3 regions of the Clavibacter phaseoli genome follow, and region 2 is predicted to be linked to each of the others. Evidence: predicted binding sites of a transcription regulator. Region 2 holds the regulator's gene; each other region holds the start of a gene.

Region 1 (3,772 bases), 980 kb from region 2:
CCTTGGGCGCGTAGAAGCTCGGCCACCCGCAGTGCGAGTCAAACTTGGTGTCGCTCGTGAAGAGCTCGGCGCCACAGGCCTTGCACCCGTAGACGCCGGTGCGCTCCTCGTCCAGCAGCTCGCCGGTCCAGGGGCGCTCGGTGGCCTGCTGGCGCAGCACCGCGTACTCCTCCGGGGAGAGCTCCTGGCGCCACTCGTCGTCGGTCTTCTCGATCTCGTAGGCCATGTGCGGGTCCTTTCTCGCTGGTCGATCCTAGGGGCGGCGTCCCAGCGCGCCTCCATGGTCAACCGCAGCGGGGCCCCGTCGATTCCTGCATGCGGGGGAGGATCCCGTCCGGGAGGCCGGCGCTCCGGCGGGCGCATCGCGTTGCACGGACACCCCGGGGAGCTGCGCGGGGCGCTCAGCGAGCCGCACCTAGTATGTGGGGAATGTCGGGGAAGGAGCATGCCGTGGACCAGCGCGATGCCCGCTCCGCGACCGCCCCGACGGCCGGGCAGCACCCGGCGGTCGAGCTCGACGAACGCGGGCGCGCGGTCCTCGACTTCGAGCGGGACTGGACGCGTCACGCAGGGGCGAAGGAGGAGGCCATCCGCCAGGCCTTCGGCCTCTCCGCCACGCGCTACTACCAGCTGCTCGGATCCCTGCTCGAGACGCGCCAGGCCCTCGCCTACGACCCTCTGCTCGTCGGGCGCCTCCTGCGCCTCCGCGAGACCCGCGCCGCCGCCCGTGCGGCCCGAGCCCTCCCCACCGGTCTCCCGCACCGCCCGACCGCACGCTGACCCCGCGCCCCACCGAGGAGACACGAGACCCGCATGCCCTCCCACGCTCCCGACCGCTTCGACGACGTCCCCGGCGACCTGAGCCGCGTGGGCGCGCATCGCGCGCCCCGTCCGAGGCACCACCGCTTCCGCGCCTTCGCCTGGGCGGCCCTCGCGACCGGCCTCCTCGTCGGCCTCGGCGTCGTCGGCCTCTTCGTGATCGACGACCGGGTGTCGTTCACGGACATCATCCCGAGCGGCGGGTCGTCCGAGGAGGCGGCGCCCACGGAGGCGCCGACCGCGGCTCCCACCGCGGTGCCCGGCATGGTCGTGACGGTCCTCAACGGCACGAGGACCTCGGGTCTCTCCGCCCGAGCCGCGACCGCGCTCCAGGATGCGGGCTGGGCCATCGCGTCGCGGCTGAACGCCAGCTCCACCGACATCGCCACCACCACCGTCTACTACTACGACGCCGCGGACGAGGGCGCCGCCCGCGGCTTGGCGGCGGAGCTGGGCGTGGGGGACGTGGCGCAGTCCGAGCAGTTCCGTCCGGCGGCCGGCACCTCGGCGGCACAGTCGGCGAAGCTGACGGCCGTCCTCGGCGCCGACTACGCCGCCGAGGGCTGATCCGCCTCCGCCTCTTCCCGCCTACCCGTGGCCGTGGCCGTGGAGTAACCCGACGGGGCGCCGCCGGCCCTGTCTAGGGTGCTGCCTGGTCGCACGCCCGCCGCGTACCAGGTGCTGCGCGCCGTACGTCCCGAGGGCGTGGCGCGGGGTCGATGCAGGGCTCCGCGGCCGACCCGGGGGTGGCGGCACCGCGCTCCCGACACCGCGCATTCGCACATGGAGAAGCACATGGCCAACGGCACCGTGAAGTGGTTCAACGGGGAGAAGGGGTTCGGGTTCATCACCGTGGACGCCGTCGAGGGCGGTCCTGCCCAGCAGGACGTCTTCGTCCACTACTCGGCGATCGAGATGTCCGGCTACAAGGTCCTGGAGGAGGGGCAGCGCGTCGCCTTCGAGATCGGGCAGGGCTCCAAGGGCCTGCAGGCCGAGAACGTCACGCTGGCCTAGCGAGCCGCCCACCGCCGCGACGCCGCCGCCCGTCCGGGCGGCGTCGTCGTCGTGCTCCCGCGGGGTCGCCGCCTGTGAGCGGCTCGCTTGCACTCCCGTAGGGCGAGTGCCAGAATCGTCCCTGGCACTCCCTCACGGGGAGTGCTAGACGACTGCCTTTTTCCTGACGTCCGGGAGGGACGAGAGATACACATGGCTAAGATCATCGCTTTTGACGAAGAAGCCCGCCGCGGCCTCGAGCGCGGCCTGAACATCCTGGCCGACGCGGTCCGCGTGACCCTCGGCCCGCGTGGCCGCAACGTCGTCCTCGAGAAGAAGTGGGGCGCCCCCACCATCACGAACGACGGCGTGTCCATCGCCAAGGAGATCGAGCTCGACGACCCGTTCGAGAAGATCGGCGCGGAGCTCGTCAAGGAGGTCGCCAAGAAGACCGACGACGTCGCCGGTGACGGCACGACCACCGCGACAGTCCTCGCGCAGGCCCTGGTCCGCGAGGGCCTCCGCAACGTCGCCGCGGGCGCCGACCCCATCAGCCTCAAGCGCGGCATCGAGAAGGCCGTCGCGGCCGTCACGGAGGAGCTCAAGGCCGCCGCGAAGGAGATCGAGACCAAGGAGGAGATCGCCGCCACCGCGTCCATCTCCGCCGGCGACTCCACCATCGGCGCGATCATCGCCGAGGCGATCGACAAGGTCGGCAAGGAGGGCGTCGTCACCGTCGAGGAGTCCAACACCTTCGGCACCGAGCTCGAGCTCACCGAGGGCATGCGCTTCGACAAGGGCTACCTGTCGCAGTACTTCGTCACCGACCCCGAGCGCCAGGAGGCCGTGTTCGAGGACGCGTACATCCTGATCGTCAACTCGAAGATCTCGAACATCAAGGACCTGCTGCCGATCGTCGACAAGGTCATCCAGTCGGGCAAGCAGCTCCTCATCATCGCGGAGGACGTCGACGGCGAGGCCCTGGCCACGCTCGTCGTGAACAAGATCCGCGGCATCTTCAAGTCGGTCGCCGTCAAGGCCCCCGGCTTCGGCGACCGCCGCAAGGCGCAGCTGCAGGACATCGCCATCCTCACCGGTGGCCAGGTCATCGCCGAGGAGGTCGGCCTCAAGCTCGAGAACGTCACCCTCGACCTGCTCGGCACGGCCCGCAAGGTCGTCATCACGAAGGACGAGACCACGATCGTCGAGGGCGGCGGAGACGCCACCGAGATCGCGGCCCGCGTGCAGCAGATCCGCAACGAGATCGGCAACACGGACAGCGACTACGACCGCGAGAAGCTCCAGGAGCGCCTCGCGAAGCTGGCTGGCGGCGTGGCCGTCATCAAGGCCGGCGCCGCGACCGAGGTGGAGCTCAAGGAGCGCAAGCACCGCATCGAGGACGCCGTCCGCAACGCGAAGGCCGCCGTCGAGGAGGGCATCGTCGCTGGTGGTGGCGTCGCCCTCATCCAGGCCGGCAAGCTCGCCTTCGAGAAGCTCCAGCTCGAGGGCGACGAGGCGACGGGCGCGAACATCGTCCGCGTCGCGGTCGACGCTCCGCTCAAGCAGATCGCCCTCAACGCGGGCCTCGAGCCCGGCGTCGTGGCCGAGCGCGTCCGCAACCTGCCCTCGGGTCACGGCCTCAACGCCGCCACGGGCGAGTACGTCGACATGCTCGCCGCGGGGATCAACGACCCGGTGAAGGTCACGCGCTCGGCTCTGCTGAACGCCGCGTCCATCGCCGGCCTGTTCCTCACGACCGAGGCGGTCGTCGCCGACAAGCCCGAGAAGAACCCGGCCCCGGCCGGCGACCCCACGGGTGGCATGGACTTCTAGTCCGACCGGGCCGAAGCGGGAGCGCTCCGGCCCAGCAGCACGACCAGCACGACGAAGCGGGCGGTCCCTCACGGGGCCGCCCGCTTCGTCGTGCGCGGCACCGCGCGGGAAGGCGGCCGCCGGACCG
Region 2 (3,772 bases):
CAGGTCGCGGGCCTCATCGCCGACGGCCTGGTGGATCCGCGCGCCGCGCTGTCCGGCACGCTCGTGCTCACGCTGCAGGGGCGCCTGCTGGCCGACGCCGTCGTGCGGCGCCTGCTCGAGGACTAGGCCGCCCGCCGGTCCTCAGAGGACGACGGCGCCCACCACGTCGCCGGCCTCGCGCTCGGCGTCGCTGCGCTCCACGCAGAACTCGTTGCCCTCGGGATCCGCGAGCACCACCCAGCCGCTGCCGTCCGCGTTGCGCCGGTCGGCGACGAGCGCCGCCCCGAGCGCGACCACGCGCTCGACCTCCTCGTCGCGCGTGCGGTCGTCCGGCGCGAGGTCGAGGTGGAGCCGGTTCTTCGCCGTCTTGGGCGTGTCCGCGCGCTGGAGGATGATGCCGAGCCCGGAGACGGGGTCGCCCAGCCAGGCGGCGTCCTCGCCGGGGAGGTTCGGCTCGTCCGGGTCCTCCGCGAAGCCGGTCACGCCGGCCCAGAAGAGGGACAGCGCGTGCGGGTCGCGGCAGTCGATCGCGACATGCCGGATCCTCGCGCTCACGGCCGATCGCCTACTTGATCCACCGGATGTTGAGCGGGTAGCGGTACGGGCGTCCGGCCTGCACCCGGGTGCCGCCGATGATCGCGAACACGATGTTGACTACGACCACCGCGAAGATCACGAGGCCGAGGAGCAGGCCGATGATGATCCCGAGGATCGGGATGACCCCGAACACCACCTGCAGCACGTTGAGGATGACGAGAGCGCCGACCACGTTGATGGTCCAGTTGGTCGCCTCCTTGCCCTCCTGGTCGGTGAACCGGCCGCGCTCGCGGAACACGAGCCACACGATGAACGACGGCACGATGAGGATCGCGAGGAAGTGCGTGAGCGACGCCCAGAGGCGGTCCTCGCTCGGGGTGAGCGGAGCGGGCGCGCCGTACGGGTGGGGATCGGGTGCAGACATCGCGGGGAGCCTCTCGGTGCCGGGCGACGACCGGGGGACGGCGGACGCGGACGGATCGTGGGTGGGGCCGGGAGCACCGGGCCCGTCCACGGTACCGCCGACGACGCGCGACCGGCAATGCCGAGCACCCGCTGACCCGCGGTACGATTGGCAGTCAGGATCGACGAGTGCCAGGAGGGAGCGCGATGGTCTCGGAACGCGGGCTCGACGTCCTCCGGGTGATCGTGCAGGACTACGTGTCCTCGCGCGAGCCCGTGGGCTCCAAGTCCATCGTGGAGCGCCACGCCTTCGGCGTCTCGGCCGCCACCATCCGCAACGACATGGCCCTCCTCGAGGAGGAGGAGCTGATCGCCGCCCCGCACACGTCGTCCGGTCGCGTGCCGACGGACAAGGGCTACCGGCTCTTCGTCGACCAGCTCGCCGACGTCCGTCCGCTCACGCCCGCGCAGCGCCAGGCGATCCACGTGTTCCTCGGCGAGTCCGTCGACCTCGACGACGTGCTCGCCCGCACGGTGCGCCTCCTCGCGCAGCTGACCAACCAGGTCGCGCTCGTGCAGTACCCGTCGCTCGCCACGAGCCACGTGAAGCACGTCGAGCTCGTGGCGCTGTCCACCACGCGCGTGCTCACCGTGCTCATCACCGACACGGGCCGCGTCGAGCAGCGCGTCGTTGAGCTCGCGGGGGACCCGGACGACGCGTTCCTCGCGGTCATGCGCACGCGGATCAACCGGGCCGTCGGCGGGCTCGGCCTCGCGGAGGCCGCGACCCGGCTCGAGACGCTGTCCGACGAGGTCGAGCCCGCCCAGCGCGCGGCCGCGTCCGTGCTCGCGGGCACGCTCGTGGAGCAGGTGCTCGCGAACCGGCAGGAGCGGCTGCTGCTCGCCGGATCCGCGAACCTCGCCCGCACCGAGCGCGACTTCCCCGGCAGCATCTCGCCCGTCCTCGAGGCCATCGAGGAGCAGGTGGTTCTCCTGCGCCTCCTCGGCGAGATGGAGGCCGACCAGCACGGCGTCTCGGTGAGCATCGGCCGGGAGAACGCCCCGTTCGGCCTCGGCGAGACCAGCGTGCTCACCAGCGGCTACAGCTCGTCCGGCGGGGTCCTCGCGCGCCTCGGCGTGCTGGGGCCGACCCGGATGGACTACTCCACCAACATGGCGTCGGTGCGCGCGGTCGCGCGCTACCTCTCCCGCCTGCTCGAGGAGCGGTGACGGCCCCGCGCCGGCGCACCGCCCCTGTTCCCCACGACCATCACCACCGAAGGGCCCGACGTGGCTGACCACTACGAAGTACTCGGCGTGAGCCGCGAGGCGACGCCAGAGGAGATCAAGAAGGCGTACCGCAAGCAGGCGCGCCAGCTCCACCCGGACGTCAACGACGCCCCCGACGCCGCCGAGCGGTTCAAGCTCGTGACGCACGCCTACGACGTGCTGTCGGATCCCCAGCAGCGCCAGCAGTACGACCTCGGCCCGCAGGCCGGGTTCGGCGGCGGCGGCGGGCAGGGCTTCGGCGGGTTCGGCGACATCTTCGAGACGTTCTTCGGCGGCCAGCAGGGCGGCGGCGGACGCGGTCCGCGCTCCCGCCAGGAGCGCGGCCAGGACGCGCTGCTGCGCGTGGAGGTCGAGCTCGAGGAGGTCATCTTCGGCGTGCACCGCGACCTCGAGGTCGACACGGCCGTCGTGTGCGACACGTGCCACGGATCCTGCGCGCAGCCCGGCACGAGCGCCGTCACGTGCGACATCTGCCGCGGCTCCGGCAGCATCCAGCGCCAGGTGCGCTCGCTCCTCGGCAACGTCATGACGTCGAGCCCCTGCGGCACGTGCCGCGGCTACGGCACCGTCATCCCGCACCCCTGCCCCACGTGCCAGGGCCAGGGCCGCGTCCGCGCGCGCCGCACCGTCCCGGTCGACATCCCGGCCGGCGTCGACACGGGCCTCCGCCTGCAGATGCCGGGCTCCGGCGAGGTCGGCCCCGCGGGCGGCCCCAACGGCGACCTCTACCTCGAGATCAAGGTCGCGCACCACGACGTGTTCAGCCGCAACGGCGACGACCTGCTCGCGACCGTCGAGGTGAGCATGGTCGACGCGATCCTCGGCAGCGACGCGCACATCCAGGCGCTCGACGGCGACGTCGACCTGGAGCTGCGCCCCGGGATCCAGAGCGCCGAGATCATCACGGTGCGCGGCCGCGGCGTCACGAAGCTCCGCGGCTCCGGGCGCGGCGACCTCAAGATCGGGATCCAGGTGGTCACGCCGCAGAAGCTCGACCACAAGGAGCGCGACCTCATCCAGCAGTTCGCGCGCCGCAACAAGGCGCCCGCGCCGCACCTCGCGCACTTCCAGCAGGGCCTGTTCCAGAAGCTCCGCGACCGCTTCCTCAACGTCTGACCGTGGCGCACTTCCACCTCGCGGACGACCTCGACGCGGCCGACCTCGCCGTCGGCCGCGTCGTCGCGCTCGGGCCGCAGGAGTCGCGGCACGCGGTGACGGTGAGCCGGGTGCGCGCGGGGGAGGGCCTGCTCGTCGGCGACGGGCAGGGCACCATCGCGTCCTGCGTCGTCACGACGGCGGATCCGCAGCGGCTCGAGCTCCGCGTGGAGTCCGTCGAGGCGCACCCCGATCCCTCGCCGCGCGTCGTCCTCGTGCAGGCGCTGGCGAAGGGCGACCGCGACGAGCTCGCGGTGCAGGCGGCGACCGAGCTCGGCGTCGACGCCGTGATCCCGTGGCAGGCCCAGCGCTCCGTCTCGCGCTGGGAGGGCCAGAAGGTCGCCAAGGGCCGGGAGCGCTGGCGGGCGATCGTCCGCGAGGCCGTGAA
Region 3 (3,772 bases), 1.1 Mb from region 2:
AGGATCGTGCCGATCTTGAGGTCCAGGCCGCCGTCGGCCGTGGTGCCTCCCGTGTCGCCGCCGCCGCCGGAGCAGCCGGCGAGGACGAGGGCGCCGGCCACCGCGACGGTGACGGCGCTGAGGGCGGTGCGGGCGGATCGTGAGCGGGAGGCCGAAGCCCTGCCGAATGCGCTCATGGTGCTCCTTATGGATGTGTGTGGTGATGCTCGGGAATGTGATGCATGAGGCACGCGAATGCGCGCCTCGCCTGGTGCGACCCTATGGCGCGGATGAGACGGACACAATGCATCGGCATTTCCGTCGTGTAACGCGACCCGATCGTTACCATTCGCGGAATGCGCGACGGGATCCGAATCAGATGCCGTCGACGACCGCCGGATCCCTCCGGATGGGCGCGACGGGCGATGCGGCGCGACGGCTCGCCCGGAGCATGTCGATCGTGAGCAGGACGAGCGCCGCCCAGACGATCGCGAACCCGGCCCAGCGCTCGGGCGGCATGGCCTCGTGCATCACGAACACCCCGAACGCGAACTGCAGCAGCGGCGCCAGGTACTGCGTGAGCCCGATCACCGAGAGCGGCAGCCGGCCGGCGGCGAGGCCGAAGAGCAGGAGCGGGCCCGCGGTGACGACGCCGGTGCTGACGAGCAGGAGCGTGTGCCCGAGCGAGACCGTGCCGATGGTGAGGCCGGCGCCGGCTCCCGTGATCACGAGCATCGTCGTGGCGGCCGGCACGAGCCAGGCCGTCTCGAGCGCGAGGCCGGAGAGCGCGTCGGCTCCCCCGCTCACGCGCTTCTTCACCAGCCCGTAGAGGCCGAACGAGCCGGCGAGCGCGAGCGACACCCACGGCAGCTGCCCGTAGCCGACGGCGATGACGGCGACCGCGACGGCCGACAGGCCCACGGCGGTCCACTGCAGCGGGCGCAGGCGCTCGCGCAGGAGGAGCACGCCGAGCAGCACCGTGACGATCGGGTTGATGAAGTAGCCGAGCGCGGTCTCGACCACGTGGCCGGAGAGCGTGCCGTAGACGTACACGGTCCAGTTGACGAGGATCAGGTGGCCCGCGAGCCCGAGGCCCAGGAGGATCCGCGGCCGGCGCACGATGGCGACCACGCGCCCCCAGCGCCGCGCGGCCGTGATGACGACGGCGCAGACGACGAGCGAGAAGAGGATCCGCCAGCCGACGATCTCGAACGCCCCGGCCGGCACGAGCAGCAGGAAGAAGACGGGGAGGACGCCCCACAGCCCGTACGCGCCGACGGCGGCGAGGAGGCCGGTGCGGGTCGAGGACTCCGGGGCGGGGCGCGTCACCTCACGAGGCTAGCGCCGCGGACGCACGAGAGCCCGGCCGAACGTGTCGGCCGGGCTCCCGGGTGAAGCGGTGGTGCGGTGTCGCTGAGGCGGAGCGTCAGCGCTCGATGACGGCGAGCACGTCGCGCGCGGAGAGGACGAGGAGGTCCTGGCCGTCGTACTTGACCTCGGTTCCACCGTACTTGGAGTAGATGACCTTGTCGCCGACGGCGACGTCGAGCGGGACGCGGTTGCCGTTGTCGTCGATGCGGCCGGGGCCCACGGCCACGACCTCGCCCTCCTGGGGCTTCTCCTTGGCGGTGTCGGGGATGACCAGACCAGACGCGGTGGTCTGCTCGGCTTCGACCTGCTGGATGACGATGCGATCCTCGAGCGGCTTGATGGAGACCGACACGGTTGACCTCTTCCTTCGTGACTAAGGGACAAGACTGATTGGCAATCTCCCGGGGAGAGTGCCAGGTGAGATTCTACGGGCCGCGCTTGCACTCGCGCAACGCGAGTGCCAATCGGTGCGGAGGCGCCCGGGTACGGTGGGCGGATGGATCAGACCGACCTCCGCGAGGTGCTCTCGCTCGAGGGGCTCCGCCTGCTCGACTCCCTCCCCGCGCCGGCGCCGGGGGACGACATGGTGCGGATGGTGAGCGCGCTGCGCGGCGAGGGGCACTCCCCCGCGCTCGTGTCCGCCGTCCTCACGCAGTCGCGGCTCCGCGCTCGGGCCCGGACGAAGTTCGGCGAGTTCGCCGCGCGCATGCTCTTCACGGAGGCCGGGCTCGAGCAGGCCACGCGGCTGCCGGTCGCCGCGCAGCACGCGGGGCGCTTCCAGCAGGCGGGCGTCGCGCACGTGGCCGATCTCGGCTGCGGGATCGGCGGGGACGCGATGGCGATGGCGGCCATCGGGATCCGCGTGACGGCGGTCGAGCGCGACGAGGTGACCGCCGCGGTCGCCGGCTGGAACCTCGCGCCGTTCCCCGAGGCCGAGGTCGAGCAGGGCACGGCCGAGGCGTTCGACGCCGGCCGCGTCGACGGCGTCTACCTCGACCCCGCCCGGCGCACGGACGGGCACTCGTCGACCCGGCGCATCTCGGATCCGGACGCCTACTCCCCCACCCTCTCCGCCGCGTTCGAGCTGGCGGCGGGACGGGCTGCCGGGATCAAGCTCGGTCCCGGCCTCGACCGCGACCTCATCCCCGCGGAGGCGGAGGCGCAGTGGGTCTCGGTCGACGGGCAGGCCGTGGAGATGGGCCTGTGGTTCGGGCCGACGCGGCGCGACGGCGTCCGGCGGGCGGCGCTCGTGATCAGCGGCGGGTCGCAGGCGGAGCTCACCTCGGAGGCCGACAGCGAGGACGCCGAGCTCGGCGAGCTGGGCGCGCACCTGTACGAGCCGGACGGCGCCGTGATCCGCGCCCGCCTCATCGGCGACCTGGCGCGCTCGCTCGACGGGCGGATGGTCGGCGAGGGGATCGCGTGGATCACGTCCGAGCGCGAGCAGGCGATGCCGTTCGCACGCGGGTTCCGGGTGCGCGAGGTGCTGCCGCTCGACGAGCAGCGGTTGAGGCGCGAGCTGCGGGCGCGCGGGATCGGGACGCTGGAGATCAAGAAGCGCGGGGTCGACGTGGACCCGGCGCGGCTGCGGACGCGCCTGCAGCTGAAGGGCGACGGCTCGGCGACGCTCATCGCCACGCGGGTCGGCGGGCGGCGCGTGGCGATCCTCGCGGACCGGCACGGGGTCGACGCGGGCTGAGGCCCGGCCGCGACCCCTGGCCCGGACACGACGACGCGGCCGCCCCCGAGGGGACGGCCGCGTCGTGGTGGTGCGGGTGGTGCGGGCTACGGCGCGGTCGGGAGCGGGGTGCCGTTGATCTCGCCGGTGTTGATCGCGGTGCCGATGACCGCGAAGAACAGGATGCCCACCAGCAGGCTGACCAGGATGCCCACGATGCCGGTGATGATGCCGGTGAGCGCGAAGCCCTTGGCCTCCGGGTTGCGCTTGCGCGCGAGGATGCCGGTGATCACGGCCGCGATGCCCACGAAGAACGTGAGGAACCACAGGAAGAGCGACAGGGCGGCGGACACGATGCCGAGCACCATCGACGTGATGGCGAGGCCCTTCTTGGGCGCACCGCCCTGGCCGGGCTGGTAGGACGCCGCGTAGGGCGAGTCGGAGCCGGCGGCGGGAGCGGCCGGGTAGGCGGGCTGGCTCGGCGCGGGCGGGAAGCCGTCGTTGGAGCGGTCCGGGTTCTGCGGATCGGTCATTGTCGTTCCTTTCGTCCCTGGGAACATACCGTGATGCGTGCCCCGGGATTCTCCCGTCAGGTAAATAAACGCGAAAGGACCCCGATCGGGGGGCGCGTCGGACGGTCAGCCGACCTGGACGACGGTGACCGGCAGCGTCGAGTCCGCGCCGAACGCGAGCCCGGACGGCGCGCGGCCCGACTCGATGAGGCGCGCGCCGAGCGCCGCGATC

The links. The regulator HrcA, encoded in region 2, represses chaperone genes, less so after heat shock. The targets are predictions, from matches to a motif close to TTNGCACTCGNNNNNNNCGAGTGCNAA.
Region 1: groL (chaperonin GroEL) is a predicted target of HrcA. The motif match lies at 1,955-1,981, and genes of this name have one in related genera.
Region 3: groES (co-chaperone GroES) is a predicted target of HrcA. The motif match lies at 1,788-1,814, and genes of this name have one in related genera.

Annotation. Positions count from the first base shown of each region.
Region 1 is NZ_CP040786.1:188,745-192,516, forward strand. Features, by position in the region: gene msrB (peptide-methionine (R)-S-oxide reductase MsrB) at 1-226, opposite strand, end outside; gene FGI33_RS00900 (DUF3263 domain-containing protein) at 451-780, shown strand; gene FGI33_RS00905 (LytR C-terminal domain-containing protein) at 814-1,386, shown strand; gene FGI33_RS00910 (cold-shock protein) at 1,615-1,833, shown strand; gene groL (chaperonin GroEL) at 2,026-3,645, shown strand.
Region 2 is NZ_CP040786.1:1,169,985-1,173,756, reverse strand. Features, by position in the region: gene hemW (radical SAM family heme chaperone HemW) at 1-126, shown strand, start outside; gene FGI33_RS05465 (VOC family protein) at 142-555, opposite strand; gene FGI33_RS05460 (DUF4870 domain-containing protein) at 566-961, opposite strand; gene hrcA (heat-inducible transcriptional repressor HrcA) at 1,147-2,169, shown strand; gene dnaJ (molecular chaperone DnaJ) at 2,230-3,345, shown strand; gene FGI33_RS05445 (16S rRNA (uracil(1498)-N(3))-methyltransferase) at 3,348-3,772, shown strand, end outside.
Region 3 is NZ_CP040786.1:80,405-84,176, reverse strand. Features, by position in the region: gene FGI33_RS00450 (ABC transporter substrate-binding protein) at 1-176, opposite strand, end outside; gene rarD (EamA family transporter RarD) at 355-1,308, opposite strand; gene groES (co-chaperone GroES) at 1,406-1,702, opposite strand; gene FGI33_RS00435 (class I SAM-dependent methyltransferase) at 1,847-3,049, shown strand; gene FGI33_RS00430 (DUF4190 domain-containing protein) at 3,136-3,561, opposite strand; gene tsaD (tRNA (adenosine(37)-N6)-threonylcarbamoyltransferase complex transferase subunit TsaD) at 3,667-3,772, opposite strand, start outside.